DNA from 3 places in the Pseudomonas sp. MUP55 genome. Region 3 is predicted to be linked to each of the others. Evidence: riboswitches for the same ligand, from Rfam matches in the RefSeq annotation. Region 3 holds a riboswitch; each other region holds the start of a gene.

The links. A riboswitch is a leader RNA that binds a small molecule or an ion and turns the genes downstream of it on or off. The one in region 3 is predicted to bind cobalamin.
Positions count from the first base shown of each region.
Region 1: another riboswitch for cobalamin. It lies ahead of cobO (cob(I)yrinic acid a,c-diamide adenosyltransferase); the one in region 3 lies ahead of cobW (cobalamin biosynthesis protein CobW).
Region 2: another riboswitch for cobalamin. It lies ahead of SC318_RS17425 (ABC transporter substrate-binding protein); the one in region 3 lies ahead of cobW (cobalamin biosynthesis protein CobW).

Region 1 is NZ_CP138214.1:4,199,780-4,210,087, reverse strand. It holds gene SC318_RS18885 (DUF3108 domain-containing protein) at 1-375, opposite strand, end outside; gene purN (phosphoribosylglycinamide formyltransferase) at 384-758, opposite strand; tRNA gene SC318_RS18875 (tRNA-OTHER) at 850-955, opposite strand; gene purM (phosphoribosylformylglycinamidine cyclo-ligase) at 1,034-2,092, opposite strand; gene SC318_RS18865 (DUF2066 domain-containing protein) at 2,433-3,473, shown strand; gene SC318_RS18860 (AI-2E family transporter) at 3,526-4,599, shown strand; gene hda (DnaA regulatory inactivator Hda) at 4,804-5,508, shown strand; gene SC318_RS18850 (C40 family peptidase) at 5,721-6,350, shown strand; gene SC318_RS18845 (C40 family peptidase) at 6,495-7,034, shown strand; gene SC318_RS18840 (PQQ-dependent sugar dehydrogenase) at 7,169-8,482, opposite strand; cobalamin riboswitch at 8,582-8,817, shown strand; gene cobO (cob(I)yrinic acid a,c-diamide adenosyltransferase) at 8,897-9,508, shown strand; partial or broken gene SC318_RS18830 (cobyrinate a,c-diamide synthase) at 9,505-10,308, shown strand, end outside.
Region 2 is NZ_CP138214.1:3,870,657-3,880,964, forward strand. It holds gene uvrB (excinuclease ABC subunit UvrB) at 1-1,153, opposite strand, end outside; gene SC318_RS17390 (amino acid aminotransferase) at 1,496-2,692, shown strand; gene SC318_RS17395 (hypothetical protein) at 2,793-3,002, shown strand; gene ptrR (putrescine utilization regulator PtrR) at 3,110-3,982, opposite strand; gene SC318_RS17405 (aldehyde dehydrogenase family protein) at 4,088-5,479, shown strand; gene SC318_RS17410 (protealysin inhibitor emfourin) at 5,565-5,867, opposite strand; gene SC318_RS17415 (M4 family metallopeptidase) at 5,896-6,957, opposite strand; gene SC318_RS17420 (DNA/RNA non-specific endonuclease) at 7,091-8,020, shown strand; cobalamin riboswitch at 8,058-8,252, shown strand; gene SC318_RS17425 (ABC transporter substrate-binding protein) at 8,367-9,377, shown strand; gene SC318_RS17430 (FecCD family ABC transporter permease) at 9,374-10,308, shown strand, end outside.
Region 3 is NZ_CP138214.1:2,649,173-2,659,480, forward strand. It holds gene SC318_RS11890 (fatty acid cis/trans isomerase) at 1-970, shown strand, start outside; gene nfuA (Fe-S biogenesis protein NfuA) at 1,065-1,649, shown strand; gene cobM (precorrin-4 C(11)-methyltransferase) at 1,761-2,510, opposite strand; gene SC318_RS11905 (cobalamin biosynthesis protein) at 2,549-2,971, opposite strand; gene SC318_RS11910 (CbtA family protein) at 2,968-3,672, opposite strand; gene SC318_RS11915 (CbtB domain-containing protein) at 3,684-3,872, opposite strand; cobalamin riboswitch at 3,969-4,170, opposite strand; gene SC318_RS11920 (hypothetical protein) at 4,268-4,849, opposite strand; cobalamin riboswitch at 5,234-5,434, shown strand; gene cobW (cobalamin biosynthesis protein CobW) at 5,527-6,588, shown strand; gene cobN (cobaltochelatase subunit CobN) at 6,592-10,308, shown strand, end outside.

The DNA.
Region 1 (10,308 bases), 1.6 Mb from region 3:
GCCGCTTTCGAGGGTGACGTTAACCGGGTCCTTGTTTTCAAAGCCGGTGATTTTCTTGGTCGCCTGGTCGAAGTCCAGGTTGATCTTCTTCGCCTTGCCCAGGCCGCCGCGTTCGAAGCTGTAGCTCTTGGGCTGCAGGGTGTCCTTGTCAAACAGGATCACGCTGGTTTCGGTCAGGCTGGCAATCATCATTGAGGCCTTGAAGTTCAAGGTCCAGGTGCCATCGCCGTTTTTGGTCAGGCTGCGTTCAGCCGAACCACTCATGGGAAGCTGCTTCCAGTCGGCGGTGTAGCTGACGGAGAAGGGGTGAAGGTCTGCCGCTTGCACGGCAGGCAGAGCGAACAGCGCAAAAGCGAAAAGCAGGGCGCGACGCATAAAATCTCCTAGGTTCGAATCAAGTGGCCGCTGGCCGCGAGTAACTGACCGTCCAATAATGCACCCTGTTCGCCAAGAATCAACCGACCCTCGGCAAACCAGCGAACAGCCAGCGGATAAATCCTGTGTTCCTGGGTATGAACCCGTTGCGCAAGCGTCTGCGCCGAGTCTTGTGACTCTACCGGAACCACTGCCTGTACGACCAGAGGCCCGCCATCGAGTTCCTCGGTGACAAAATGCACGCTGCAGCCATGCTCGCTGTCGCCGGCGTCGAGGGCGCGTTGGTGGGTGTGCATGCCTTTGTACTTGGGCAGCAGGGACGGGTGGATATTGAGCAGGCGTCCTTCGTAATGCCGCACGAAGTCAGCGCTGAGGATGCGCATGAAGCCGGCCAGGACGACGAGCTTGGGGTTGAAGGCGTCGATCAGTTCGATCAGGGCGCGGTCGAAGGCCTCGCGACCGTCGAACGCCTTGTGGTCCAGCGAGCGGGTTTCGATACCCGCGTCCCTGGCGCGCTGCAGGCCGTAGGCGTCGCTGCGGTTGGAAATCACCGCAGCGATGCGTACCGGGCTGTCGCCGGTACGCGTGCTGTCGATCAGGGCCTGCAAGTTACTGCCGGTGCCGGAGAGCAGCACCACCACATCACAGGTAACAGGCATCAATGCGCCTTAAGGTTCTTCAGTTCAACCTGGGCCGCGCCTTCGACAGCGGTGGCGATCTGGCCGATCACCCAAGGCTGCTCGCCGGCTTCACGCAATACATTCAGCGCGGTTTCAACGTGTTCCTGCGCCACGCAGATGACCATGCCCACGCCGCAGTTCAGTACGCGGTGCATCTCGGTTTCGTTGACGTTGCCTTTTTCCTGCAGCCAGTCGAAGACCGCCGGGCGCTGCCAGCTGGCCACGTCGACAATCGCCTGGGCGCCTTTTGGCAGAACGCGCGGGATGTTGTCCAGCAGGCCGCCGCCGGTGATGTGGGCCATGGCTTTGACCGCGCCGGTGTCCTTGATCAGCTTGAGCAGTGGCTTGACGTAGATGCGCGTCGGGGCCATCAGCAGGTCGGTCAGGGGCTTGCCGTCGAGCTGGATGTTCTCGATGTCGGCGCCGGACACTTCGATGATCTTGCGGATCAGCGAGTAACCGTTGGAGTGCGGGCCGGAGGACGGCAGGGCGAGCAGGGCGTCGCCGGCCGCCACCTTGGAGCCGTCGATGATCTCGGCCTTTTCGACCACACCCACGCAGAAGCCGGCCAGGTCGTAGTCTTCGCCTTCGTACATGCCTGGCATTTCAGCGGTTTCGCCGCCGACCAGGGAGCAACCCGACAGTTCGCAGCCGGCGCCGATGCCGGTAACTACTTGAGTCGCGGTCTCGACATTGAGCTTGCCGGTGGCGTAGTAGTCGAGGAAGAACAACGGCTCGGCGCCGCAGACCACCAGGTCGTTGACGCACATGGCCACCAGGTCGATGCCGATGCTGTCGTGCTTGTTCAGGTTCAAGGCCAGGCGCAGCTTGGTGCCCACGCCGTCGGTGCCGGAAACCAGTACAGGCTGCTTGTAGCCGGCCGGGATTTCGCAGAGGGCGCCAAAACCGCCCAGGCCGCCCATGACTTCAGGGCGCGCAGTGCGCTTGGCGACGCTCTTGATGCGTTCGACCAATGCTTCACCGGCGTCGATGTCTACACCGGCGTCCTTGTAGCTCAGGGAGGGTTGCTTGCTCATGATCCAGGCCTTTAGGGGGGATTTCTGGGTAACGACCGAGCCGGCAGGCACTCTTTGTAAAAGGCCCAGCCGTTGACGGTCTGCGAAGGCGCGCGATTTTATCAGGCTTGAGGGGCAGCGGCCATCCTCGGGCCGACGGGCAGGGCATATGAGCTTAAAAAAAACCGAATCGGGCCGGTAATGGAGCGTATTAAGGTATAGCCTTGAACCCGCTATCGTTGTGACAGCATTAAACTTACCCAGACCTGTGAATGTTTTACCGGTCGCTGTGTCACAGCCTTGCCAAACCGAGTTCACGCGGTCTGTTCCAGCCGCTAAATTTGTCGTTCGGGAATCTTCCATGCGTCTGTGTAAATTCTTTTTTGTAGGCTGCTTGTCATTGGTCAGCCTGGCGAGTCATGCCGAAACCCTCAATGGCCTCTATCAAGTTCTCGAACCGGTCAGCAGCCAGTCGCCCCAGGAGCGCGACCAGGCCACTCAGCGCGCCGTGCAGACCCTGGTCATCCGCTTGACCGGTGATGCCAAGGCCGCCGAGGGCCCAGGCCTGGCGGCGATCCGCAAGGATCCGCAACAAATCATCAGCCAATACGGCTACGACGCCGGCCCGCCGGAAAGCCTGCAGGTGGATTTCGACCCGGTCAGCACCGATCGCGCCTTGCGTGACGCCGGGCTGGCGATCTGGGGCAGCAATCGACCCTCAATCCTCGGCTGGTGGCTGAACGACTCTACCGAAGGCAGCAGCCTGGTCGGTGACGGACAGGCGGTGGCTCAAGCGCTGCGCCGGGCGGCCCAGCACCGAGGCTTGCCGCTGCGCCTGCCGCTGGGTGATCTGGACGAACAGGTGGTCGCCACCGCGCCAAACCTGGAAAGTGCCGACGCCACGCCGTTGCGCGCGGCCTCCGAACGCTACGGCGCCGATGCGTTGCTGGCGGTGCATGCGCGCCAGGAAGGCAACCAGTGGCAGGCCAAATGGCGCCTGTGGCTGGGTGATAAAACCGAGCAGGGCAGCGTCCAGGGCGCTGACACTGGCGCGGTCGCCGATGCCGTATTGCTCGCGGTCAGCCAGAAGCTCGCGCCGCGTTTTGCGGTCAAGCCGGGGGTCAGCGCCGAACAGTTGCTTGAGGTGCAAGGCATGACTCTGGAGCGTTACGCCGTGCTGGGCCGTCTGCTGGAGCCCTTTGGTGGTCAGCCGCAGCGGGTCGATGGCAGTCGCATTGTGTATCGCGTCAATGGCAGCGCCGATCAGTTGCGTACCCAGTTGAGCCTGGCCAAGTTGCAGGAGGTGCCGGCCGGCGAACCTGCCGCCCAGCAGCCAGCGGCCGATGGCGCTCAACCGGTCGCCGCGCCTGAACCCCAGGCGCAGTTACGTTTTCGTTGGTAAGTGGCCTTCCTTCTATATAGAAGCGGCAAGTCAATAACAGAGGAAGTGGTTTATGGCGGATACGCGTCGTTGGGTGTGGCTTGGCGGGATTGTCCTGCTGTGCGTTTTTGTGTTCTTGCTGCATTCGATCCTGACGCCGTTTCTGGTTGCGTTGCTGCTCGCCTATCTGTTCGATCCCGTGGTGGATCGCCTGGAGAAAGCTGGCCTGTCGCGAACCTTGGGTGTGGTCGCGGTGTTTGCCTTGTTCACCTTGATCATTACCGCGCTGGTGCTGGTGCTGGTGCCGATGCTGGCCAAGCAGCTGTATCGGCTGTACGAACTGGCGCCACAGATGCTCGATTGGTTGCAGCACACGGCCATGCCGTGGGCCCAGGCCAAGCTGGGGCTGTCGGACGGGTTCTGGAAGTTCGACAAGGTCAAGGCGGCGATCAGCGAACACATGGACAAGACCACCGATATCGTCGGTGTGGTGCTCAGCCAGGCCACCGCTTCGAGCCTGGCACTGATCGGCTGGCTGACCAACCTGGTGCTGATCCCGGTGGTGGCGTTCTACTTGCTGCGTGACTGGGACATCATGGTGGCCAAGATCCGCAGCTTGCTGCCGCGCGACCGTGAGGAACGCATCGTGTCCCTGGCGGGCGAGTGTCATGAGGTGCTGGGCGCGTTCGTGCGCGGGCAATTGCTGGTGATGCTGGCGCTGGGCATCATCTATGCCGCCGGCTTGATGGCGATCGGCCTGGAGCTGGGCTTGTTGATCGGCCTGATCGCCGGCCTGGCGGCAATCGTGCCTTACATGGGCTTCGTGATCGGCATCGGTGCGGCGCTGGTGGCGGGGCTGTTCCAGTTCGGCGGTGACCTGTACCCGATGCTGGGGATTGTCGCGGTGTTCATGGTCGGCCAGGCGCTGGAAGGCATGGTGCTGACGCCGCTGCTGGTGGGAGACCGCATCGGCCTGCATCCGGTGGCGGTGATTTTTGCGATCCTGGCGGGCGGTGAGTTGTTCGGCTTTACCGGCATCCTGCTGGCGCTGCCGGTGGCGGCGGTGATCATGGTGCTGGTGCGGCATGTGCACGATTTGTACAAGGATTCGGACGTGTACACGGGGGTTGAAGACCCCGACCTGTAATCGCGATAACGCAAACCCGGCCCATGGCCGGGTTTGTTGTTTAAGGGGAGGGGGGCGTCAAACAATCCACGTAAACCTGCAAGTTAACGCAAACCTTTGATTTTGCTTGCGGTCTGCTGCATTGTGCACCCAGCGCCACGAGTATAAACTTTGCAAACTTTACACAGAGGCCACTCACGGTTCGATGGGAGCCGTTCAGTCAGCATGAAACCGATTCAGCTGCCCCTAGGTGTGCGTCTGCGTGACGACGCTACCTTTATCAACTACTACCCAGGCGCCAATGCCGCTGCACTCGGCTATGTCGAGCGCCTCTGCGAAGCCGACGCCGGGTGGACTGAAAGCCTGATCTATCTGTGGGGCAAGCATGGCGTAGGGCGTACCCACTTGCTGCAGGCCGCATGCCTGCGCTTCGAGCAAATGGGCGAGCCGGCGGTCTACCTGCCCCTGGCTGAGCTGATGGACCATGGTGTCGGCATCTTCGACAACCTCGAACAATACGAACTGGTGTGTCTGGACGATCTGCAGGCCATCGCGGGCAAGGCCGATTGGGAAGAGGCGCTGTTTCATCTGTTCAACCGCCTGCGTGACAGTGGGCGGCGCCTGCTGATCGCCGCGTCGACGTCGCCCCGCGAGCTGCCGGTGAAGCTGGCCGACCTCAAGTCGCGCCTGACGCTGGCGCTGATCTTCCAGATGCGCCCGTTGTCCGACGAGGACAAGTTACGCGCCCTGCAACTGCGCGCCTCGCGTCGCGGCCTGCACCTGACCGACGAAGTCGGCCACTTCATCCTCACCCGTGGCACACGCAGCATGAGCGCGCTGTTCGACTTGCTCGAACAACTCGACCAGGCCTCGTTGCAGGCCCAGCGCAAGCTCACCATTCCCTTTCTCAAGGAAACCCTCGGCTGGTAGCCAGCCCTTGTATTTCAAGGCCTGGGCAAATTCCAGGCGCCAGAAAACCTGCGTTTTGGCCGGTTTGGCCACGCAAGCGGCGGGTATCAGGGATTGAGGGCTTAGATGGCATAGTCCAAACGAGAAGTCACAAAGAACTCGATTGAATTTGCAAATCGATGTGATAGAGGGCATAGTCTCGCCTTCTTTACACATCAGCCACGGTCGTGCCCATGCTAAATCGCTTCGCACCCCTCGTGCCTCTCGCACTCGTTACCCTGTTGTTTGGTTGCGCCTCCCACCCCCAGCAGGTGGCAGAGCAGCAAAAACCACAGGTTCAAAATCAGGCTAAATTCGTTGCTGCACAGTCTGCTTCTGTTTATGAAGAAGAGCTGGCAACCGAAAAAGAACTCACCGATTTCTCCGGCAGCAAGCCTTACCAGCTGCCTGTTCTGGCCGACAGCATTCTCGAACGCGGCATGTCCCTGATCGGTACCCGTTACCGTTTCGGCGGCACTTCCGAAGCCGGTTTCGACTGCAGCGGTTTTATCGGCTACCTGTTTCGTGAAGAGGCCGGCATGAACCTGCCGCGCTCCACTCGCGAAATGATCAACGTGAAAGCACCGTTGGTCGCGCGCAACAACCTCAAGCCTGGTGATCTGCTTTTCTTTAGTACGGCCGGTCGCGGTCGTGTCAGCCACGCCGGTATCTACTTGGGTGATAACCAGTTTATCCACTCCAGCAGCCGTCGCAGTGGTGGTGTTCGGGTCGATAACCTGGGCGACAGCTACTGGAGCAAAACCTTTATCGAAGCCAAGCGTGCACTCGCCATGGCCCCGTCTACGGTTACCGCCAGTAAGTAAAGTTAAAGTGATACTTGAAGTTTGACGTGTAAGCGCTAGAATCCCTGGACATTGTTGTAATCCGTTCGCGCGAGCTTTGCTTGCGCGTTCTGGTTTTCAGCGTTCGGCAGCGAAAGCCGCATCCAGATCAGGATTGTTCTGCCCATGTCGACCTCGGCCCGCCTCATTCTGCTTGTTTGCGCCGCGCTGCTCAGCGCCTGCGCAAGCCGTCCACCGCCGCCCGCGCCCGTCGCAGCCAAGCCTAAGCCGGTGTTCAACTATTCCACCCAGAATTTCTCGCCTGCGGCTGAAGACGTGCTCTTCCGCGCGCTGGGCCTGGTCGGCACGCCTTACCGTTGGGGCGGCAATACGCCGGACTCGGGGTTTGATTGCAGTGGCCTGATTGGCTTTGTCTACCGCGACGCGGCCGGCATCTCTCTGCCACGTACCACCCGCGAGCTGATCGTGATGCGCGCCCAGGACGTGAGCGAGCAAAACCTGCAAACCGGTGACCTGTTGTTCTTTGCCACCGGCGGTGGTTCGCGGGTGAGCCATGCAGGGATCTATGTGGGTGAGGGGCGTTTTGTGCATGCTCCGCAGACCGGCGGTACGGTGAAGCTGGATACCTTGTCAAAGGCGTATTGGCAGAATGCCTACCTGAGCGCCAAGCGGGTGTTGCCGGCAAACCTGGCGCGAAATCCCTGAACAAACCACCAATCCAAATGTGGGAGGGGGCTTGCTCCCGATAGCGCAGTATCAGTCACAGTATCTGTGCCTGACACACTGCTATCGGGGGCAAGCCCCCTCCCACATTGGTTTTGTATCGGCCCAGGGAATCTTTACTTGGCAGCAGACACCCGCCATACCTTATTCCCCACGTCATCAGCCACCAGCAAAGCGCCTTGCTGATCGACCACCACGCCCACCGGCCGGCCCATGGCGTTCTCATCCTTGTCGAGGAACCCGGTCAGGACATCCACCGGCTGGCCCTTGGGTTGTCCGCCTTCGAACGGCACGAAGATCACTTTATAGCCACTGTGCGGCTTGCGATTCCATGAACCATGCTGGCCAATGAACGCGCCGTTGGCGAACTGCGCCGGGAGTTTGTTGCCTTGGGCGAATGTCAGCCCCAGCGACGCGGTATGAGGGCCTACCGCGTAGTCCGGCGCAATGGCTTGCGCGACCAGCTCCGGGCTCTGCGGGCTGACGCGCACATCCACATGTTGCCCGTAGTAGCTGAAGGGCCAACCGTAGAATGCGCCATCCTTGACCGAGGTGATGTAGTCCGGCACCAGGTCACTGCCGATTTCATCGCGCTCGTTCACCGCCGTCCACAATTTGCCACTCTGCGGTTCCCATGCCATGCCGTTGGGGTTGCGCAGGCCGGAGGCGAAAATCCGATGCTGGCCTGTGGCGCGGTCGACTTCCCAGATCGCCGCCCGGCCTTCTTCGGCTTTAAGGCCGTTCTCGCCGACGTTGCTGTTGGAGCCGACGCTGACATACAGCTTGCTGCCATCCCGGCTGGCAATCACGTTTTTGGTCCAGTGATGGTTGAGGCTGCCCCCCGGTAAGTCGACGACTTTGGTGCCTGTGGCCTTGATCGCGGTTTCGCCAGACTGATAGGGGAAGCGCAGCAGCTTGTCCGAGTCCGCCACGTACAGGTCGTTGCCGACCAGCGCCATGCCGAACGGCGAGTTGAGGTTTTCCAGGAACACCGTGCGGGTTTCGGCGACGCCGTCGTGGTCCGCATCGCGCAGCAGGGTGATGCGGTTCGGGCTTGGCACTGCGGCACCCGCACGGCCCATGACCTTCTCCATCACCCAGCCGCGCACGCCCTTGCTGTCATCCGGCTTGGGCGGTGCGTTGGTCTCGGCCACCAGGATGTCGCCGTTGGGCAGCACATACAGCCAGCGCGGATGGTCCAGACCTTCTGCGAACGCAGCCACTTGGGTGCCGGCAGCGGCCGTTGGTTTGGCGCCGTCGGGCCAGCCGACAGCCGGGGCGATGTTCACGGTGGGGATCAGCGTCTCGTTCGGTTCCGGCAACGTCGGCGAGGGCCCGGTGCCATCGACCACCTGCAGGGTCGAGCTTTCTCCGCAGGCGGCGAGGGTGCCGGCCAGCGCGATCAGTAGGGCGAGTCTGTTTTTAGGCATGGTGTTCTCCTGAATACCTGTAAGGGTAGAGAAGCACATTGCCTTGATGGTTCAAGTACAGGGCCAGCTTTAATTGACGCTCCACCCCCAACCCACTAACCTTCGCGGCTTGTTCCAGGTGCTCTGTGGCGTATGCGTCAACAGAGTGAAACAGGGAAGCCGGTGAGTGAGCGCACTTGTACACAGTGCCGCCGCAATTCCGGCGCTGCCCCCGCAACGGTAAATGAGTCAAGACGCTGCCTTCTGCCACTGTATCCACACGATATGGGAAGGCGCAGCGCCGGCCTGAACGCCACTCATGAGCCCGGAGACCGGCCTGAAACATTCAACAGCATCACGGTGGGCGATGCTTGGCTGTCTGTTTTTTCTTTTTTCCTGCCCGCCGTTTTTGTCCAGCCCCAACGGAGAGCTGCCATGACCGATACCCCCGAGCGCGACGAGCGTCACCTGGCGCGTATGCTGCGCAAAAAAGCCGTGATTGACGAACGCATTGCCAATTCGCCCAATGAGTGCGGTTTGCTGCTGGTGCTGACCGGTAACGGCAAAGGCAAAAGCAGTTCGGCCTTTGGCATGTTGGCCCGGGCCATGGGGCATGGCATGCAGTGCGGTGTGGTGCAGTTCATCAAGGGCCGTAACAGCACCGGGGAGGAGTTGTTTTTCCGCCGTTTTCCCGAGCAGGTGCGCTTTCACGTGATGGGCGAAGGGTTTACCTGGGAGACCCAGGATCGCCAGCGCGATATCGCCGCCGCCGAAGCGGCCTGGGCCGTATCCCGGGCGATGCTCAATGACCCTGCCATCGGCCTGGTGGTGCTGGACGAACTGAACATCGCCCTCAAGCACGGTTACCTCGACCTGGACCAGGTGCTCAGCGACCTGCAAGCGCGGCCGCCGATGCAGCACGTGGTGGTCACCGGCCGTGGCGCCAAGCCTGAGCTGATCGAAATGGGCGATACCGTCACCGAAATGGGCATGCTCAAGCACGCGTTCCAGGCCGGTATCAAGGCTCAGAAAGGCGTCGAACTTTGAATCAGCCCCGTCATTGCCCGGCCGTATTGATCGCCGCACCGGCGTCCGGCCAAGGCAAAACCACCGTCACCGCTGCGTTGGCGCGCCTGCACCGCAACCTGGGGCGCAAGGTGCGCGTATTCAAATGCGGGCCGGACTTCCTCGACCCGATGATTCACGAACGCGCCAGCGGCGCGCCGGTGTATCAATTGGACATGTGGATGGTCGGCGAGCAGGAAAGTCGACGTCTGTTGTGGGAAGCGGCGGGGGAGGCCGACCTGATCCTGATCGAGGGCGTGATGGGCCTGTTCGACGGCACGCCGTCCAGCGCCGACCTGGCACGGCACTTCGGTGTGCCGGTGCTGGGGGTGATCGACGGCACGGCCATGGCGCAAACCTTTGGCGCGCTCGCGCTGGGGCTGGCGCGCTACCAGCCGGACCTGCCATTTGCCGGCGTGCTCGCCAATCGTGTCGGCACCTTGCGCCATGCGCAGTTGCTGGAAGGCAGCCTGACCGAAGGGTTGCGCTGGTACGGCGCGCTTTCGCGTGAAACCGGCATCGAATTGCCCAGCCGTCACTTGGGCCTGGTGCAGGCCAGCGAACTCAATGACCTCGACATGCGCCTGGACGCTGCCGCTCAGGCGTTGGGCAGCAGTTGCGAAGTCGCCCTGCCGCCGCCGGTGACCTTCGCCGCGCCGCAGGTGATCGCCGCCGAGCCGCTGCTCACCGGGGTACGCATTGCTGTGGCCCGTGACGAGGCCTTCGCGTTTACCTACGGCGCCAGTCTGGACCTGCTGCGGGCGATGGGCGCCGAGTTGAGT
Region 2 (10,308 bases), 1.2 Mb from region 3:
TGATGGCTTCCCACTCATCGAAACGCATCGGCCGGTTATCCAGCGCCGAGGGCAGACGGAAGCCGTATTCCACCAGGGTTTCCTTGCGCGAACGGTCGCCCTTATACATCGCGCCCACTTGCGGCACGCTGACGTGGGACTCGTCGATCACCAGCAAGGCGTCCGGCGGCAGGTAGTCATAGAGTGTCGGTGGCGGCGCCCCGGAATCGCGGCCCGAGAGGTAGCGCGAATAGTTTTCGATGCCGTTGCAGTAGCCCAGCTCCAGGATCATCTCCAGGTCGAAGCGGGTGCGCTGCTCCAGGCGCTGGGCCTCCACCAGCTTGTTATTGGCGCGCAGATATTCCAGGCGCTCGGCCAACTCGACCTTGATGCCTTCGATAGCCCCCATGAGGGTTTCACGCGGGGTCACGTAGTGGCTTTTTGGATAAAAGGTGAAGCGCGGCAGTTTGCGGATCACCTCGCCGGTCAACGGATCGAAGGCCGACAGGCTTTCGACTTCATCGTCAAACAGCTCGATGCGGATCGCTTCGAGGTCGGATTCGGCCGGGTAGATGTCGATCACATCGCCACGCACACGGAACGTGGCGCGGGCAAAGTCCATGTCGTTGCGGGTGTACTGCAGGCTCGTCAGACGGCGCAGCAGTTCGCGCTGGTCGAGTTTGTCGCCACGGTCGACGTGCAACACCATTTTCAAATAGGTTTCGGGGCTGCCCAGGCCGTAAATGCACGACACCGTGGTGACGATGATCGCGTCCTTGCGTTCCAGCAAGGCCTTGGTCGCCGAAAGCCGCATTTGCTCGATGTGGTCGTTGATCGACGCGTCCTTCTCGATAAACGTATCGGAGGACGGCACGTAGGCTTCCGGCTGATAGTAGTCGTAGTAGGAAACGAAATACTCCACCGCATTGTTCGGGAAGAACGCCTTGAACTCGCCGTACAGCTGGGCGGCCAGGGTCTTGTTCGGCGCCAGCACCAGGGTCGGGCGCTGCACCTGTGCGATCACGTTGGCGATGCTGAACGTCTTGCCTGAACCGGTCACCCCGAGCAACGTCTGATGCGCGAGGCCAGCCTCGATGCCTTCGACCATCTGGCGAATGGCTTCCGGTTGATCGCCGGCGGGTTCAAAACGGGTGACGAGCTGGAAATCCGACATAACGTACCTCGTGTGGTCACCCCAGACTCAACACCGCCAGGGACGAAATAGCTCAGCAACCGGCGAATAGTCATCGCAGGCTGCAGGAAAAAACCATGATAGCCGTAGTAGTGGTGACGAATGTGACCGGTTTCAAGGCAATCGTCCTACCTGCCGTCCGAGTCAATATTGCAATAAGACTAACGGTCGGCAAATAAACCGAAAAACTTGGCCGAAAAGCCATTTCGGCTGTCGCCCTCAGCCGTCATGGCCTCTATACTAGCTCCCCGTTTGTGCACCGCTCTAGTGCAACCGGCTGGAGCGCGACACGTCCCTCCCTTCCCCCATAGAGCTGCCGCAAAAATGAGCCTGTTCTCCGCTGTCGAAATGGCACCACGCGATCCAATCCTGGGCCTCAACGAAGCATTCAACGCTGATACACGAACCACCAAGGTCAACCTTGGCGTGGGCGTTTACTGCGACGAGGAGGGGAAGATTCCACTCTTGCGTGCCGTTGCCGAAGCGGAAGCCATTCGCGTGGCGCAACATGCAGCCCGTGGCTACTTGCCGATTGACGGCATCGCCGCCTACGACAAGGCCGTGCAAACCCTGCTGTTCGGTGCCGAGTCGCCGCTGCTCGAAGCCAACCGTGTGGTGACCGTGCAGGCCGTGGGTGGCACCGGTGCGCTGAAGATCGGTGCCGACTTCCTCAAGCAGCTGCTGCCCGACGCCGTCGTCGCCATCAGCGACCCAAGCTGGGAAAACCACCGCGCGCTGTTCGAAACCGCCGGTTTCCCGGTGCAGAACTACCGCTACTACGACGCCGCTACGCACGACGTCAACCGTGCCGGCCTGCTCGACGACCTCAACGCCCTGCCGCCACAGTCCATCGTGGTGCTGCACGCCTGCTGCCATAACCCGACCGGCGTCGACCTGAGCCCGGCCGACTGGCAGAACGTGCTGGACGTGGTCAAGGCCAGGAACCTGGTGCCATTCCTCGACATGGCCTACCAGGGCTTTGGCGACGGCATCCAGGAAGACGCCGCCGCTGTGCGCCTGTTCGCGGAGTCGGGCCTGACCTTCTTTGTATCCAGCTCGTTCTCCAAGTCGTTCTCCCTGTATGGCGAACGCGTGGGCGCGTTGTCCATCGTCAGCGACTCCAAGGAAGAAAGCGCGCGCATCCTGTCCCAGGTCAAGCGTGTGATCCGTACCAACTACTCCAACCCGCCGACTCACGGTGCGGCGATCGTTGCAGCGGTGCTGAACAACCCTGAGCTGCGCGCCCAGTGGGAAGCGGAACTGGCCGAAATGCGCCTGCGCATCCGCGGCATGCGCGAGCAGATGGTGGCCGAACTGGCCAAAGCTGCTCCCCACCACGACTTCAGCTTCGTCGGGCGTCAACGCGGAATGTTTTCCTACTCCGGCCTGAGCGTTGAGCAAGTCACCCGGTTGCGCAGCGAGTTTGGTATCTACGCACTGGACACCGGGCGTATCTGCGTGGCGGCACTGAACCAGTCGAACATTGGCGCAGTGACCAAAGCCATCGTTCAGGTGCTGTAAACCTGCCGGCGTCATATAAGGGGGAAGCCAATGGCTTCCCCCTTTTTGTTGGCGAACCCACTAGACTGGACACCAACTGCCCTCTTGCTGCGAGAACCCTATGAGAAACGATGACCTGGACCTGCGCGCCGATCGCGACGAACTGCACGACTACGCCCCGCGTGCGCCCCAGGCCAAGCGCCAGAAAAGCCTGGTGCTGCAAGTGGCGCTGGGGGTGTTCCTCGGTGGCCTGGCGTTGTGGCTGGTGCAATTGGGCGCGACTGCAATCATGGCCAAGCTGGCCATGGGCACTCTGCAATTTGGCGGCTGATGAAGATCAAAATGTGGGAGGGGGCTTGCCCCCGATGGCGGCAATCCAGCCAGTATTTCGGTAACTGACACACCGCTATTGGGGGCAAGCCCCCTCCCACATTGGACCTATGGCGCTACCAAGCCGCGTTCCTCCAGCAGTTTTACGAAGCTGCTCAAACTCTGCGACACCGTGCCCCTGCGCCAGATCAGCCAGGTGTTCAACACACGGTAGCTGTCTGCCAGCGGCCACACGCTCACCGCCGCAAACCCCGGCATGCTTTCCAGCATGCTGCGCGGCATCAACGCCAGCCCTGCCCCCGCGCTGACGCACGCGAGCATGCCGTGGTAGGACTCGATCTCGAAGATCTTGCCCGGCATTGCGCCGTCCTGTGAGAACCAGCGCTCAAAGTGGTGCCGGTAGGAGCAGTTCGAGCGAAAGGTGTAGATATTCTCGCCATTCACCTCTCGCCCCCGCGTGATCGGCGCGTGGTGCAGTGGGGCAATCACCACCATTTCTTCCTCGAACACCGCCACGCCTTCCAGGGTGGAATGCAGCACCGGGCCATCGACAAAGGCCGCCGTCAGACGCCCGGACAGCACGCCTTCGATCATCGTGCCCGACGGCCCGGTGCTCAGGTCCAGCTCGACCTTGGTGTGCTTCTGGTTATACGCCGCCAGCAACGCGGGAATACGCACCGCCGCGGTACTTTCCAGCGAGCCCAGGGCAAACGCACCCTGGGGCTCCTCCCCCGCCACCGTTGCGCGGGCTTCCTGTACCAGATCGAGAATACGTCGCGCATAGCCGAGGAAATTCCACCCGGCCGGTGACAGGCGCAGGCGACTCTTCTCACGAATGAATAACTCCACGCCCAGATCCTGCTCCAGTTGCTTGATACGCGTGGTCAGGTTCGACGGCACGCGGTGAATCAACTGCGCGGCGGCGCTGATGCTGCCTTGTTCGGCAACCGCCTTGAAAATTTCCAGTTGCACCAGGTCCAAGTCATTCTCCAATCGTGAATGTATCGCTTAATATTATTCAGTTTCCAGAAAAGGTACAGCGCCGTACGCTGGGCTCCATTCCAGTCACCCCAGCAGGACAATGCCATGAACGCTATTTCGCACCAGACCCACGCGTTGTCGATCAACCCGGCCAACGGCGAAACCGTCGCCAGCTACGCGTATGAAAGCCCATCGCTGCTGGATGCCGCGCTCAACCGTTCCACCGCTGCCTTCCGCACCTGGCGCCGCCAACCCGTCGGCCAGCGCGCCGAATTGCTGTTGGCCCTGGCCAGCGCCCTGCGCGACCAGGCCGAAGCCATGGCACAGATGATCACCCTGGAAATGGGCAAACCGATCGCCCAGGCCCGCGCCGAAATCGAAAAATGCGCCCAGCTCAGCGAGTGGTACGCAGCGCACGGCCCCGCCATGCTCGCGCCGGAGCCGACGCTGGTGGACAACGGCAGCGCCCAGATCGAATACCGCCCGCTGGGGCCGATCCTTGCCGTGATGCCGTGGAATTTCCCGGTATGGCAAGTGCTGCGCGGCGCCGTACCGACCATGCTCGCCGGCAACACCTACGTGCTTAAACATGCGCCAAACGTGATGGGCAGCGCCTACCTGATGCAGCAGGCGTTCCACAAGGCCGGCTTCGCTGAAGGCTTGTTCGAGGTGATCAACGTCACCACCGAGGGTGTGTCCAGCGCCATCGCCGACCCACGCATCGCCGCCGTCACCCTCACCGGCAGCGTGCGCGCCGGGATCGCCATCGGCTCCCAGGCCGGTGCAGCCTTGAAGAAATGCGTGCTGGAACTGGGCGGCTCCGATCCGTTCATCGTGCTCAACGACGCCGACCTCGACGCAGCCGTACAGGCCGCGCTGATCGGCCGCTTCCAGAACAGCGGCCAAGTCTGTGCCGCCGCCAAGCGCCTGATCATCGAAGCCGGGGTGGTCGAAGCCTTTACCGCCAAGTTCCTCGAAGCCAGCCGCAACCTGGTGATGGGCGACCCGACCTCGGCGACCACCTACATCGGCCCCATGGCGCGTTTCGACCTGCGTGATGAACTGCACGGTCAGGTCCAGTCCACCCTCGAAGAAGGCGCGACCCTGCTGTTGGGCGGCAATAAAGTCGCAGGCGCAGGCAACTATTACGAGCCCACCGTGCTGGCTGACGTCACCGACCAGATGACCTCGTTCAAGCAGGAACTGTTCGGCCCTGTTGCGTCCATCATCACCGCCCGCGACGCCGACCATGCGGTGGCATTGGCCAACGACAGCGAATTCGGCCTGACCGCAAGTATCTTCACCACCGACCCGGCGAAAGCGCGGGACATCGCCAACCAGCTGGAAACCGGCGGCATCTTCGTCAACGCGTTCAGCGTCTCCGACCCTCGGGTGGCGTTTGGTGGCATCAAGAAAAGCGGGTTCGGACGCGAACTGTCGCACTTCGGCGTACGCGAATTCTGCAATGCGCAGACGGTATGGCTGGATCGTAAATAAACAGCCCTGGCGTCAACACACATCAAATGTGGGAGGGGGCTTGCCCCCTCCCACATTTGGACCCAGACAGCCCTGAAGGGCCGTATCAACAGCGGATATGCCGCCGCACGCACTGCACCAGCCCATCCAATGCCTGCGGCTTTACCGGCGCCAGGACGCACACCGTGTGTTCACGCTCGCCTTCGGTCACGGTGAGCGTGTAATGCACCTGGCTCGGATTGCCGGAGGGCCGGGTGCTTTGGGGCAACTGGAAAAACTTCGACTCCGCGATCAGTTGCCGCAACTCCTGCTGATCCTGCTCGGGCAGGGCATCGAGCTCGACGCTGCGAGGCTGGGCCAGGCCCGGAAAGTACGCCGGGCCGCCGTTTTCCTTGATCGAGATTCGCATCGCTGTTCCTCACCGCCGTGGCGGATTGTCAGACGTTAATGCCCACTGCTTTCCAACCTTCCTTAACGGCTTTCTGCTCATCCTTGTTCGCGCCATACAGACGCCCGGCCACATCGTACGTGATGCGTGCAAAACGCAGAAACCCCGAATTCGGCCGCAATCGCGCGTCGCGCAAGGCGTCATACCAGATGCGCCCGGCCCGCTCCCAGGCAAAGCCGCCGATCCGGGTCGCGACCTGATAGAACGCATGGTTGGGGATGCCGGAATTGATATGCACGCCGCCATTGTCGTCATAGGTTTGCACAAAGTCATCCATGTGCCCCGGCTGAGGGTCCTTGCCCAGCAACGTGTCGTCAAACGCGGTGCCGGGTGCCTTCATCGAGCGCAGCGCGGTGCCTTTGATTTTTTTCGTGAACAGCCCCTTGCCGATCAGCCAGTCGGCGTCTTCAGCTTTCTGCTGCAACGCATACTGTTTGATCAATGAACCGAACACGTCCGACAGCGACTCGTTCAACGCCCCGGACTGGTTGAAATACATCAGCTTGGCTTCATCCTCGGTAACCCCATGGGCCAATTCATGGCCAATCACGTCGAGTGCCACGGTGAAGCGGTTGAACAGCTGCTGGTCGCCGTCGCCAAATACCATCTGGGTCGAATTCCAGAACGCGTTGTTGTAGTCCTGGCCGAAGTGCACCGTGGCATCCAGGGCCATGCCGGCATCGTCGATGGAATTGCGGTCGAATACCTGGTCGAAAAAGTCGAAGGTCGCGCCCAGGCCGTCATAGGCCTCGTCCACCGCGGCATCACCGCTGGCTGGCTGGCCTTCGCCGCGGATCAGCTTGCCCGGCAGGCTGTCGCTGTTTTCGGCACTGTAGATCGAGCGCTGTTTCACGGCACCCGCGGCCAGCGCCATGCGGGCTGGACCCTTGGCGGGGACGGCGACCATGCGCAACGAGCGGAACGTACTGTCCTTGGCGCGCGTGCGCAGCGCGACCTCCCGTTGGGCTTTATCGCCGTGGCGCGCGATCTGGTCGAGCATGTACGGCGGGATCAGGCAGAAAATCGGGTTGCGCTGTTGGCGAACACACATAAGCTGGCTCCTTTTTGGCGTGTGGTGAACGGCCGGTTAACGGTTTCAGGATAGACCCGAGTCTGCCGCCTTGGCTAAATTGTCATGAAAAGATGTTGCAGTCGTGTTTATCCCAAACCATCAGGAGTACCCCATGCCGGCACGTACCGTCAAAATCGACCTGGCCTGGCGCCCAAGGCTGGCGGACCTTCGCCCCGTGGTCACGCCGAGCCCCTCCCTGCTGGACGCCAGGGCCGCAACGCCACGCGTCACCTCAGCCAAGGACCTGCAAGACCGGCGCGGTTACGCCGAAGATTTTCTTGGCAGCTTTGGCGTGCCCTGGCCCACGCTTGACCCGGCCCTGGCGGGCGACGCCCAGCCCGGGCGCCTGGATTACACGCACTTTTCCATCAGCATGTCGCGTTCCCGCCGGCTGGCCCTGTATGTAGGCGTCAACATCGACGGCGCAAAGCATGTGGACATCGTGCGCAGCAATGACAGCTGGGCCTACGATGGCCGCCTGCCCATCGACGCCCAGGTGGGAGAAGACCTGTACGCCGGCAATGGTCTTGACCGTGGCCACCTGGTGCGGCGCCAGGACCCCAACTGGGGCGACGACGCGAACACTGCCAATGGCGACACCTTCCACTTCACCAACTGCTCGCCGCAGATGACCGGCTTCAACCAGAAGACCTGGCTGGAACTGGAGGATTACATTCTCGACAACACCCAGCGCTGGAAAGCCCGCGCCAGCGTATTTACCGGCCCGGTGTTCGCCGACGACGACCGCCTGTACCGTGGCGTGAAAATCCCCAAGGCGTTCTGGAAAGTCGTGGCCTACCTCAGCGACGACGGCAAACCCTCGGCCAGCGCCTACATGATCGACCAGAGCCGCGAACTGGGCCAACTGGACCTGGTGTTCGGCCCGCTCAGGACCTACCAGCGCAGCGTGATTCAGATCGAACAGTTGACCGGCATCCGCTTCGGCAACCTGGCCGACTACGACGGCTTCAGCAACGAAGAGCGCGCCACGGGAACGCGCATCGAAGCGTTGATCCGCGGGCCTGGAGATATCCGCCTGTGACCGGCGTCACTTCAACCTCCCTCTCAAGGGCCGAATCAACTACCATAGCGCCGCCGGTTCCCCCACGGGACTAATAGGGAATTCGAAACGCCGCCCGCGACGTCAATCGAAACTGCCCCCGCAACTGTAGATGCCGAGCCTGCTCCCCACTGCCACTGGACGTTGTCCGGGAAGGCTGGAGCATGGCGACGACGCATCAGTCAGGAGACCTGCCGGCCCAGTGACTGACTAACCGGCGGGGTGTCCGGGAAGGCCATCCTTGCCCTGCCCGGCCGGCAGCGTTCGTGGGTGTATTTCCGTACCGTACCGCCCCTGCTTCACCTACGGTTCAAACGGAGATTGCCCCATGCTGCCACGCGTTACGGCCCTGATCATCGGCCTGGGTTGCTGTGCCCTGGCACACGCGGCGCCTACCCACTACCCGCTGACGCTGGAAAACTGCGGCAGCCACGTCACGTTTGCGCAAGCGCCAGCGCGCAGCGTGACCATCGGCCAGGCCGCCACCGAGATGCTGTATGCGTTGGGCGTTGGCGATAAAGTGGTCGGCACCTCGCTGTGGTTCAACGATGTTTTGCCACAGTACAAAGCGCAGAACGACAGCATCGAGCGCCTGGCCAATAACGAGCCGAGCTTCGAAGCGGTGATCGCCAAGCGCCCGCAGCTGGTGGCCGCCGAGCTGGAATGGGTGGTCGGCCCCCAAGGCGTGGTGGGCACCCGCGAGCAGTTTCATGAGCTGAACATCCCCACCTACCTGCTACCGTCGGACTGCGAAGCCAAGGACAATCGCGTAGGCGCCGACGGCACGCGGCTGGAAGCGTTCCGTATCGAGACGATCTACAAGAGCCTCAGCCAACTGGCCGAGATCTTCGACGTGCAAGCTCGCGGCCAACAGCTTACCGACGAACTCAAGGCGCGCCTGGCCAAGTCCATTGCCACCGTGCAGCGCAAAGGTTTGAAGCAGGCCAGCGCGCTGGTGTGGTTTTCCAGCGCCGAGATGGCCAGCGATCCATACGTGGCGGGCCACAAAGGCGTTCCCGAATTCATGCTGCAAACCCTGGGCCTGCGCAACGTGGTGCAGTCCGATGAAGAATGGCCCGCCGTTGGCTGGGAAACCATCGCCAAGGCCAACCCCACCTTCCTGGTAATTGCGCGCATGGACCGTCGCCGCTATCCCGCCGACGACCATGAAAAGAAACTGGCCTTCCTGCGCAGCGACCCGGTGACCCGCAACATGGACGCGGTGAAACACAACCGCATCATCATCCTCGACGCCCTGGCGCTGCAGGCCAGCCTGCGCACCTTCGACGGCCTTGAACAACTGTCTGCCGCCATCGACAGCTACGACCTGCCGCAATGATACGAACCCTGCTCGCCCTCACGCTGCTGCTGATCGCCCTGCTCGCCGGGGTGGCCATCGGCGAAACCGCCATCTCGCCGCAGGTGGTGCTCCAGGTGCTCGCCAACAAACTCTGGGCGGCCGGCTACGTGCTGGACCCCATCGATGAAGGCGTGGTGTGGAATTACCGTCTGACCCGCGCCCTGGTGGCCGGCGCCTGTGGTGCGGGCCTGGCCACGTGTGGGGTCATCCTGCAGTCGTTGTTGCGTAATCCGTTGGCCGATCCGTACCTGTTGGGCATCAGCGCCGGCGCTTCGACCGGTGCGGTGCTGATTGCGTTGATCGGCGTGGGCGGCGGTTTGATTTCGTTGTCGGCCGGCGCATTCGTCGGCGCCATGGCCGCGTTCGCGCTGGTGATTCTGTTGGCGCGGGCCAGCGGCTCGTCCAGCGGCACCGGGCAGATTATCCTGGCTGGCATCGCCGGCTCGCAGCTGTTCAATGCGCTCACCGCGTTCCTGATCACCAAATCCGCCAGCTCCGAACAGGCGCGCGGCATCATGTTCTGGCTGCTGGGCAACCTCAGCGGCGTGCGCTGGCCGGCGGTGTGGCTGGCGGTGCCGGTGGCGTTGATGGGGCTGGTGGTGTGCCTGTGGCACCGGCGCGCGCTGGATGCGTTTACCTTCGGCACCGATTCAGCGGCCTCCGTTGGTATTCCGGTGCGGCGCGTGCAGTTTGTGCTGGTGGGCTGCGCGGCGGTGGTGACGGCGGTGATGGTGTCGATTGTCGGCTCCATTGGCTTTGTCGGACTGGTGATTCCCCATGCCGCACGCCTGATACTCGGCACCGGGCACTCGCGTTTGCTGCCCGCCAGCGCCCTGGGCGGCGCGTTGTTTCTGATCGCCGCCGATGTGCTGTCACGCACCCTGATCAAAGGCCAAGTGATTCCGGTGGG
Region 3 (10,308 bases):
TTGGGCCACGCTGTGGGCGGGCAACGACAACGCCTTGCTGAGCATCTTCCGTCACTTTGACAGCGCCTCGGTGACCAAGGGTTTGATCGGTGAAGTGCCGCAGACCATGTGGCTGTTCGACTATCCGCTGTTGGAGCGCACCTATTACCAATTGGCGGTGAACTTTGACGTGTTCGGCAACGTGTCCCACCAGGCCCAGACCCGCTTGTACTTCGACTTGATCCGTAACGGTGCCGAGCAGAACTTCCTGCGCCTGATGCCCGCCGACACCCGCGAAGACTTTATGGACGACTGGTACCAGAACAGCGGCAAGCTCAAACTGTGGCTGGATTACGAGGCGATTGACGACAGCAAGCCCAGCGGTCTGCATCTGAGCGAGAAAGACCCCAAGCGCGACTTCGCCAATCAATTGCTGACCCGCTACGGCCAACTCAATGCCAGCCCCGACCCGATCAACCGCTGCACCGGCGCGTTCTGCTCCCGTGACGGCATCGACCCGGCGCTGCAAGACGCCGAGCAAGCACTGAGTCGCCTGACCTCGCGCCCGGCGGCGGGCCTCAAGGTGATCGACCAGTTGCCCGAAGCCACCATGCTGCGGATCGAGACCCCCGGCGGCAAGCGCATGGTCTACAGCCTGTTGCGCAACCGCGCCCACAGCAACGTGGCGTTCCTGCTGGGTGAGGCGTATCGCTATCAGCCGGGGCTGGACACGCTGACGATCTATCCGGGGGTGCTCAGCAGCTACCCGAATTTCATGTTCAATGTGCCCGCGCAGCAGGTGCCGGCGTTTGTGGCGGCGATGGAAGGCGCCAAGGACGCCGAGGGTTTTGAGAAAATCGTTGATCGTTGGGGTGTGCGCCGCAGTCATCCGCAGTTCTGGCAGTATTTTCATGACCTTTCGCAGTACATCCGCGAAACGACGCCGGTAGAAGAGGGCGTGCTGGATATGAATCGCTATGAAAACCTCTGACGGCGTCAGTTGGGCTTTTCCGACAAAAACACTAGGACTTTGTACCTGTGTAATAATTTGGCGTAAACTGCCGGCAAGCCTGTGAGGAGTTTCCATGACTGCCATAACCATTACCGACGCCGCCCACGATTACCTGGCTGACCTGCTGTCCAAGCAGAACACCCCAGGTATCGGCATCCGCGTCTTTATCACCCAGCCCGGCACCCAGTACGCCGAGACCTGCATTGCCTACTGCAAGCCTGGTGAAGAGAAGCCTGAAGACACCGCCCTGGGGCTCAAAAGCTTCACCGCGTACATCGATGCCTTCAGCGAAGCCTTCCTTGACGACGCCGTGGTCGACTACGCCACCGACCGCATGGGCGGCCAGTTGACCATCAAGGCACCGAACGCCAAGGTGCCGAACGTCAACGCCGACAGCCCGGTCAACGAGCGCATCAACTACTACCTGCAAACCGAGATCAACCCGGGGCTGGCCAGCCACGGCGGTCAGGTCAGTCTGATCGATGTGGTTGAAGACGGTATCGCGGTGCTGAAATTCGGTGGCGGCTGCCAGGGCTGCGGCCAGGCGGACGTAACCTTGCGTGAAGGCATCGAGCGCACCCTGCTTGAGCGCATTCCTGAGCTCAAAGGCGTACGTGACGTGACTGACCACACGCAGAAAGAAAACGCCTACTACTGAGTAAGGCGTTCACTGCGAACAAAAAACGGCGCACCGTGAGCGCCGTTTTTTATTGCTTTAAATTCAACGAATTACGCCATTTTCCTGATAAAGAATCTAGCGTGCTGATGTTTATTCGGGACGATAAAGGTGAGCGTGACCGGCACGGTAAAGCGATGACTCGCTGAAACTGTCGTTGGTCAACACGCGACCCACCAGGATCAATGCGGTGCGCCTGAAGCCCTTTGCCTCAACCTTGCCGACGATGTCACCCATCGTGCCAATGGCCCAATCCTGATCCGGCCAGGTCGCCCTGTGCACCACGGCAATCGGGCAGTCGGTACCATAATGCGGCAGCAGCCGGGCGACGATTGTGTCCAGATGATTGACCCCCAGGTGAATCGCCATGGTGGTGCCGTGCCGCGCCAGGCTGTCGAAGTCCTCACCGGCGGGCATGCTTGTCTTGTCGGCGTAACGGGTCAATATCACGCTCTGGGCGATATCCGGCAGGGTCAATTCGGTTTCCAGCAGCGCAGCGCAAGCCGCTACCGCGGTGACCCCCGGAATGATCTGGAAAGGGATATTCAATTCACGCAAATGACGGATCTGCTCGCCAATTGCCCCGTACAGGCTGGGGTCGCCGGAGTGAACCCGCGCAACGTCCTGGCCTGCGGCATGGGCCGTCTTGATCAGCTCGATGATCTGTTCCAGGTGCAATTGTGCGCTGTTGACCACCTGCTGCGCCTGATGACCTTCCAGCACAGCGGCGGGTACCAGCGAGCCGGCGTAGATGATCACCGGGCAGCTGCGGATCAGCCGTTGGCCTTTGACGGTGATCAGTTCCGGGTCGCCGGGGCCGGCGCCGATGAAATAAACGGTCATGCAATCTTCCTGTTGAATCGCGTGAGCATGAACAGTGCTCAAGATCGGATGCGGTGATTATCCGCGTTGCAGCCCACGCAAGCCAATGCAACGGTGGCCTGTGCGCTCTTGCGGCGAGTGACCAGCAGCGGGGCAGTGGGGTTGCCGAGCTGTTCGGCCGCCGCCAGTGCGGCGCTCTCGGCAACCCCGTAACACTGCGTATGGGCAAAGGCGACGGCCGATTTATGGCTCAGGCGGTGTTCATAAGCGCTCAGGCGCGCGGCACTGAACCACAGCAGCGGCACGTTTAGTACCTGAGCCAGTGCCAAAAGCCCTGGCTCATGCTTTTTTTGCTCAATGGTTGCCAATGCGCCGATGTGCTGGCGGTCAGCACCTGCTTCGCCCAGGGCGTTGTCAACCAGCTCCAGCAGGGCGCGAGCATCACAGCCGCGCCGACAGCCCAGGCCGACAACCAGGCTCATGCCGGGTATTGGTCGTCGCGCTGACGGCGGAACAGCCAGGCACTGAACAAGCCCAGCGCCAACCAGAATGCAACATTGGTCAGCTGTGAAGCGATCTTGAACTGGACTTCGAGGGCTTGCGGGGCCAGCATCGAATGCACTTCGGGTTGTGGTGCGCCGATCACATGGGGCACCACTAGAATCGCCACGCCCAGCACTTTGAGCAGCCAGCTGCGCCCGAACACCAGCAACGCAATCCCGGCGGCGGTCGAGGCGGCAGCGCCAACCCACCAGATCTGACGCTGGGCCAGGTCGGCAGCGGCGGTGCCTGGCAGTTCCGGGGGCAGGCCCAAGGTAGGAGCGAGCACAAAGGTGGCGTAACCGGCCAGTCCCCACAGCAATCCCTGGGCGGTGCGGGTCGGCGGGCGCAGCGTATAGAGCCCGGCCAGCATCAGGGCAAAACCGACCGCCACCACCAGGTTGCCACCGGTGGTCGACAGCACGCGCTGCCAGCCGTTCTCGGGCTCCCAGGCCGCGGCATCATGGGTATGCGCGGCGGTATCGGCCGTGTGTTCATGCACCGCCTGTGTGGTCGCCGGAGTCTGTTCGAATGCCTCTGCCTGCAAAATCAGCGGCGCCACCCAAAAGCTTTGCAGCAGGGTCAGCAGCAGCGCGGCCAGCAAGCCGGTGAAACCTGCGGTTTGCGCAATATGCTTGATCATCTCGGCAGCCCTCAGTGGCACGGGAACGCGGCGCTGTGGCGGGTATCATGGGCGGCGTTGTGCACCGCCTCGATATGCGAGAAGCCGGCAAAGTACACCAGGCACGCACCGAGGATCGATGCCCCGATTGCGGCGCTCAGGCGTTGGCTCAGCGTGGAGGCGTTGCTGGAAGTGGGCGAAGTGCTGCTGATGATCGACATGGCGCGTCCCTTTCAGGTACTTGCGGGAAACGAGCGCATGAAAACCCCGCGAGCCGGGCACGCAGGGTTATGAACAGCGCCCGCCCACCGCGGGTTTGTTATCTGAAATTTTCGGGCCGGTCTCCGGGCTTGCGAGGGGCACTGGGCCTTTCAAGCATCTCCTTCCCATGCACAGGCACAGTGGATTTGACGCTTCGCTCGCTTACCGTTGCGGGGGCAGCACCGGACTCGTCACAACGCGTGACTCACCGGTTTCCCGTTTCACCCTGTGAAGGGCACCCGAAACAAGGTGTGTAGAAGACCATGAGCAGCTCAGACGAGTCAAATCAGGTGAGTGACCTGGCTTCATCACGATAAACACAACGGGGCATACGTAACCCGTGTTGGTAGCCCTGTCAGTCTGTGCGGCTTTTGAAGGGATGATTGAATTCTTGTGAAGCGTTGCGTGTTAGATACTTTAGATTGTCCAGGTCATACCGTTGGTCTTCCTTGCCTGCAAATCCCAGGAAGCCAACACCAATATCCAGCTTTTTAAGAAGTTCCGGGCGGTTCAATAGTGTGCTGGCGACGCTTTTTGCTTCGTCGGAAAAGTACCGATCACTGTGTACTAATCCTGCTGCTTGTTTCAGCTCATTGAAATTTACGTAACCGTTGCCAGTTGAATCAAACGCTTTATGGTATTTCCCAGCCGCCAGGAGCAGTTGGTGATCGCTGGCACTGGAAAAATCGCCTGCTGTCCTGGCCATTGAATCCAGTTTTATCGTGCCATTTTGGTACCCGGCACCGGACGCTATGTCGAGGTCACTTGTCAGCTCGTCGCGTTGCAGTAATTCGTGGACCAAGGCAATCAGGTCTGATGTGGCACGCTGACCATTTGGTTGTATGCCTTCTTCTGACAGTCGTTTGAGGTCGTGGTACGTAACGGCGCTGTTGTGATAGGGGTCAAGTACCTTGGCGTGAGGCAACAATGCTTTCATCAGCATCTGATCAGTCAAGGATTCATAAGGCCGCGGGGGCGCGGCCGACAAGTGCAGTGCAGACGCACGCGATGTTTCGTTTAGTTGCGGCGGGGGGAGCAGGGTAGTGTCTGGGGTAACAAACATGTCTGATTCTCAGGTGATATAAGTTAAGTTCGCCCACTCATGTGACGCTGCACGTGTTCGGATCGGCGATGTTCTTGGCTACGCGATATCTGTGTGGCGCTGGTCGGCAAAGGGTTCCTGGCGGGCCTTCGAGAAAATACTCAAATTAATACGTCAGCCCCGATGTCCGCTGTTTCACGGGCAGTAACCCAGCGCAAGGCAATACTTCAAATTACGTCATCGCAAACCTCATCACGTTGACCTGTTGCCCCGCACTGCGTAGCCTTGCTCGCTCGAGGTTCTTCGGCCCAGGTCGAAGCTAAGAAGGGAACGCGGTTCAAGCCGCGGCTGCCCCCGCAACTGTGAAGGGTTCAACTGACTGCCACGCCACTGCCGATACGGCGGGAAGGCGCAGCCAGCGCCGGTCGCAAGACCCGCAAGCCCCAAGCCAGGAGACCTGCCTCGCAAACGATTTTTCAATTCAACCGGGCGGGGTGATCCGGTGACGAAATCTGCTGCTGCGCGCCGTCGCAGGGCCTATCGTCCCGTATGCCCGCCCCAAAGGGCATCCGATGAAAACACTGGCCAAACTCCCCGTCACCATCGTTACCGGTTTTCTCGGTTCGGGCAAAACCACGCTGCTGCGCCATATGCTCGACAACGCCCAGGGCCGCCGCATTGCGGTGATCGTCAATGAGTTCGGCGAGCTGGGCATTGACGGTGAAATCCTCAAACAGTGCTCCATCGGCTGTACCGAAGAAGAAGCCAACGGCCGTGTGTACGAATTGGCCAACGGTTGCCTGTGCTGCACCGTGCAGGAAGAATTCTTCCCGGTGATGCGCGAACTGGTGGCCCGCCGTGGCGACCTTGACCATATCCTTATCGAAACCTCGGGCCTGGCGCTGCCCAAGCCGCTGGTCCAGGCTTTCCAGTGGCCGGAAATCCGCAATGCCTGCACCGTCGACGCCGTGATTACCGTGGTCGACAGCCCGGCCGTGGCTGCCGGCACCTTCGCCGCGTTCCCGGACCAGGTCGACGCCCAGCGCAAGCTCGACCCGAACCTGGACCATGAATCGCCACTGCACGAGCTGTTTGCCGACCAACTGGCCAGCGCCGACCTGGTGATCCTCAACAAGGCCGACCTGATCAGCGCCGAAGACCTGGCCCGTGTGCGCCTGGAAGTGGCCGAGGAGCTGCCGCCGGCGGTCAAGGTCATCGAAGCCAGCAGCGGACGCGTGCCTCTGGACGTGCTGATCGGCCTGGGCGCCGGCTCCGAAGAACATATCGACGCCCGCCACAGCCATCACGACCATCACCACGACGGTGAGGATGACCACGACCACGACGCCTTCGACTCCATCTCCATCGACCTGCCGCAAGCCGACGAAGCCCTGTTGCTCGACGCCCTGACGCAACTGGTGGTGCAGCACGGCATCCTGCGCGTCAAAGGCTTCGCCGCCATTCCAGGCAAACCGATGCGCCTGCTGATCCAGGGCGTGGGCACGCGTTTCGACAAGCATTTCGACCGCGCCTGGGGCGCCGATGAAGCGCGCACCACGCGCCTGGTGCTGATCGGCCAGGCGCTTGACGCGGCCGGCCTTGAAGCGCAACTGCGCGCCGCCCTCAGCGCCTGACCCATGCACCTGCTCAGGACCCAGCCCGGCGGCTTCGTCGCGGACGACAATATCGCCGACCTTGGACAAACCCCCGCCGAGCTGGTGGTCCTGTGCAGCGGCGACTCCAGCCTGGCGCTGCTTGCCGAGGCAGCGCGGCAGTTGCCCGAGGATTACCCCAGTTTTCGCCTGGCCAACCCGATGCAAGTGCAGAACCATGCCTCAGTCGACCTGTACGTCGACGAGGTGTTGCGCCACGCCAAGGTAATCCTGATTTCGCTGCATGGCGGCATCGGTTACTGGCGCTACGGCATCGAGCGCCTGAAGGCGTTGGCCGAGCGCGGCGTAACGCTCATCCTGGTCCCGGGGGATGATCGCCCGGACCCGGAACTCAGCGGCCTGAGTAGCGTCGGTGCACCCGAGCGTGACCGCCTGTGGCAGTTCCTGCGCCAAGGTGGGTTGGGGAATGCGCTGGATTTCTATCGCTGCCTGGCCAGCGGCTACCTGGGGCGCGACTATGCCTGGGCTGAGCCGCAAAGCTTGCCGCGCACCTCGATCTACCATCCGCATACCGCCAACGCCCAGCTTGCAAACTGGCAAGCCGATTGGCGCGCCGATTGCCCGGTGGCGGCGGTGCTGTTCTACCGCTCGCATTTGCAGGCGGCCAATACCGGGTTTATCGATGTGTTCTGCCAGCGTTTGCAAGCGGCCGGTCTTAACCCGTTGCCGATCGCGGTGGCCAGCTTGAAGGAGCCAGGCTGCCTGGCGGTGGTCGAGGACCTGCTGGATGACGTGCAGGCGGCGGTGATTCTCAACACCACCGGCTTTGCCCAGTCCAGTCCCGAAGCGCCGCATCTGCGCCCGTTTCGCCGCAACATCCCGGTGATTCAGGCGATCTGCGCGCAGGACAACCAGCCCGGCTGGGAGGCCAGCGCGCAAGGCCTGGGCCCGCGCGACCTGGCGATGCACATTGCTTTGCCGGAGCTGGACGGGCGCATCATCAGCCGGCCGATCAGCTTCAAGGACCTGGCCTGGCGCAGTGAGCGCAGCCAGTCGGACGTGGTGTGCTACCGCGCCGTGCCCGAACGCATGGATTTTGTCGCCGAACTGGCGCGCCGCTGGGTCGAGCTGGCGCGGGTGTCGAATGCGCACAAACGCGTTGGCTTGATCCTGGCCAATTACCCCACCCGCGATGGCCGTATCGGCAATGGCGTGGGCCTGGACACGCCGGCGGCGGCGCTGAACATCCTGCGTGCGCTGCAGGCCGAAGGCTATCCCGTGCCCGCCATCTTGCCGGACAGCGGCACGGCCTTGATCCATGCATTGCTGGGCGGCGTCACCAATGACCTGGACAGCCTCGACCAGCGCCCCTGTCATCAGAGCCTGGGCCTGGACGACTACGACGCCATGTTCCAGCGCCTGCCTGAAGCCAATCGCCAGGCGGTGCTCGAGCGTTGGGGCGCTCCGCAGCAGGACCCGATGTGCCGCGACGGCCGGCTGATGATCGCCGGCCTGCGCCTGGGCGAGACCTTCGTCGGTATCCAGCCGGCGCGTGGCTATCAGGTCGACCCGAGTGCGGTGTATCACGACCCCGACCTGGTGCCGCCCCATGGTTATCTGGCGTTCTACTTCTGGCTGCGCCATACCTACGGCGCCCACGCGCTGATCCACGTGGGCAAGCACGGCAACCTCGAATGGCTGCCGGGCAAGGGTGTGGGGCTGTCGGAACATTGCTGGCCGGATGCGCTGCTCGGGCCGCTGCCGAATATCTACCCGTTTATCGTCAACGACCCGGGCGAGGGCGCCCAGGCCAAGCGTCGCACCCAGGCGGTGATCATCGACCACCTGATGCCGCCCCTGACCCGCGCCGAAACCTATGGCCCGCTGCGCAACCTGGAACTGCTGGCCGACGAATACTACGAAGCGCAATTGCTCGACCCGCGCCGCGCGCTCGAACTGCAGAAAGACATTCTCAAACTGGTGCGCGAAACCCAGATCGACCAGGAGCTCGAGCTGGACGGCGATGCCGATGCCGACATCTGGTTGCCGCGCCTGGACACCTACCTGTGTGACCTGAAGGAATCGCAGATCCGCGACGGCCTGCATATCTTCGGCGAGTCGCCGGCGGGGCGCTTGCGTATCGACACCTTGCTGGCCTTGCTGCGCATTCCCCGTGGCGATGGCCGTGGCGGGCAGTCAAGCCTGTTGCGGGTGCTGGCCAAGGCCTTCGAGCTGGGTTTCGACCCCCTGGACTGCGCGCTCGCCGAGCCGTGGACCGGGCGTCGGCCCGAGGTGTTGCGCACCCTCGACGCGCAGTTGTGGCGCACCGCCGGTGACACCCGCGAGCGTCTGGAACTCTACGCGGCGCGCCTGATCGAGCGGGCATTGGAGGGGCCGCTGGAACAGCTGGAAGAACCCGGCTGGGAGGACGTCAAGGCCGTGGTCGAGAGCCTGCGCATGGTGGTGGCGCCGCGTCTGGATGCCTGCGGCCCGGCCGAAATGCATGGCCTGCTGGATGCCTTGAGCGGGCGCTTTGTGCCGGCCGGCCCCAGCGGTGCGCCGAGTCGCGGTCGCTTGGATGTGCTGCCCACGGGGCGCAACTTTTTCACGGTGGACGTGCGTAACCTGCCGACCACCACCGCCTGGCGCATCGGTTTCCAGTCGGCCAACCTGATACTTGAGCGGCATCTGCAGGACCACGGCGACCACTTGCGCCAGTTGGGCCTGTCGGTGTGGGGCACGGCCACCATGCGCACCGGGGGTGACGATATCGCTCAGGCTATGGCGCTGATGGGCGTGCGTCCGGTGTGGGCCACGGGCAGTCAGCGCGTGGATGACTTCGAGATCCTGCCGATCAGCCTGTTGGACCGCCCACGCGTTGACGTGACGTTGCGCGTTTCCGGCTTCTTTCGCGATGCGTTCGCCAACCTGATCCGTCTGTTCGACGCGGCGGTACAGGCGGTGGCGGCGCTGGACGAGCCGGATGACATGAACCCGCTGGCCGCCAGGGTGCGCAGTGAACGCGAAGCGTTGTGCGCATCGGGCCTGGACGAAGAGGCCGCGGCGAAACAGGCCGGTTGGCGCATTTTCGGGGCCAAGCCGGGGGCTTATGGTGCGGGCGTGCAGGGTGCGATTGACGGTCGCCTGTGGCAAAGCCGCGAGGACCTGGCCGAGGTCTACCTGAACTGGGGCGGCTACGCCTATGGTGGCGCTGATGAAGGCACCGCGGCCCGCGAGCAGTTTGCCCAGCGCCTGAGCCAGGTGCAGGCGGTGCTGCAGAACCAGGACAACCGCGAACACGATGTGCTCGATTCCAACGACTATTACCAATTCCAGGGCGGCATGCTCGCCGCCGTGGAAACCCTGAGCGGCGCCAAGGCCGCCAGTTACCATGGCGATCACAGCCAGCCGGACCTGCCGAAGATCCGTACCTTGAAGGAAGAGCTCACTCGGGTGATCCGTTCCCGTGCAGCCAACCCGAAATGGATCGAAGGCGTGAAGCGTCACGGCTACAAAGGCGCGTTTGAGATGGCGGCGACCGTGGACAACCTGTTCGCTTTCGATGCCACCACCGCGTTGATCGACGATCACCAGTACGCTTTGCTCGCCGACGCCTACCTGCTTGACCCGGACACCCGGGCCTTTGTGCAACAGCACAACCCCGATGCCCTGCGCGACATGACCGAGCGCATGCTCGAAGCCCAGCAGCGCGGCATGTGGCAAGAGCCGGGCGCCTACCGC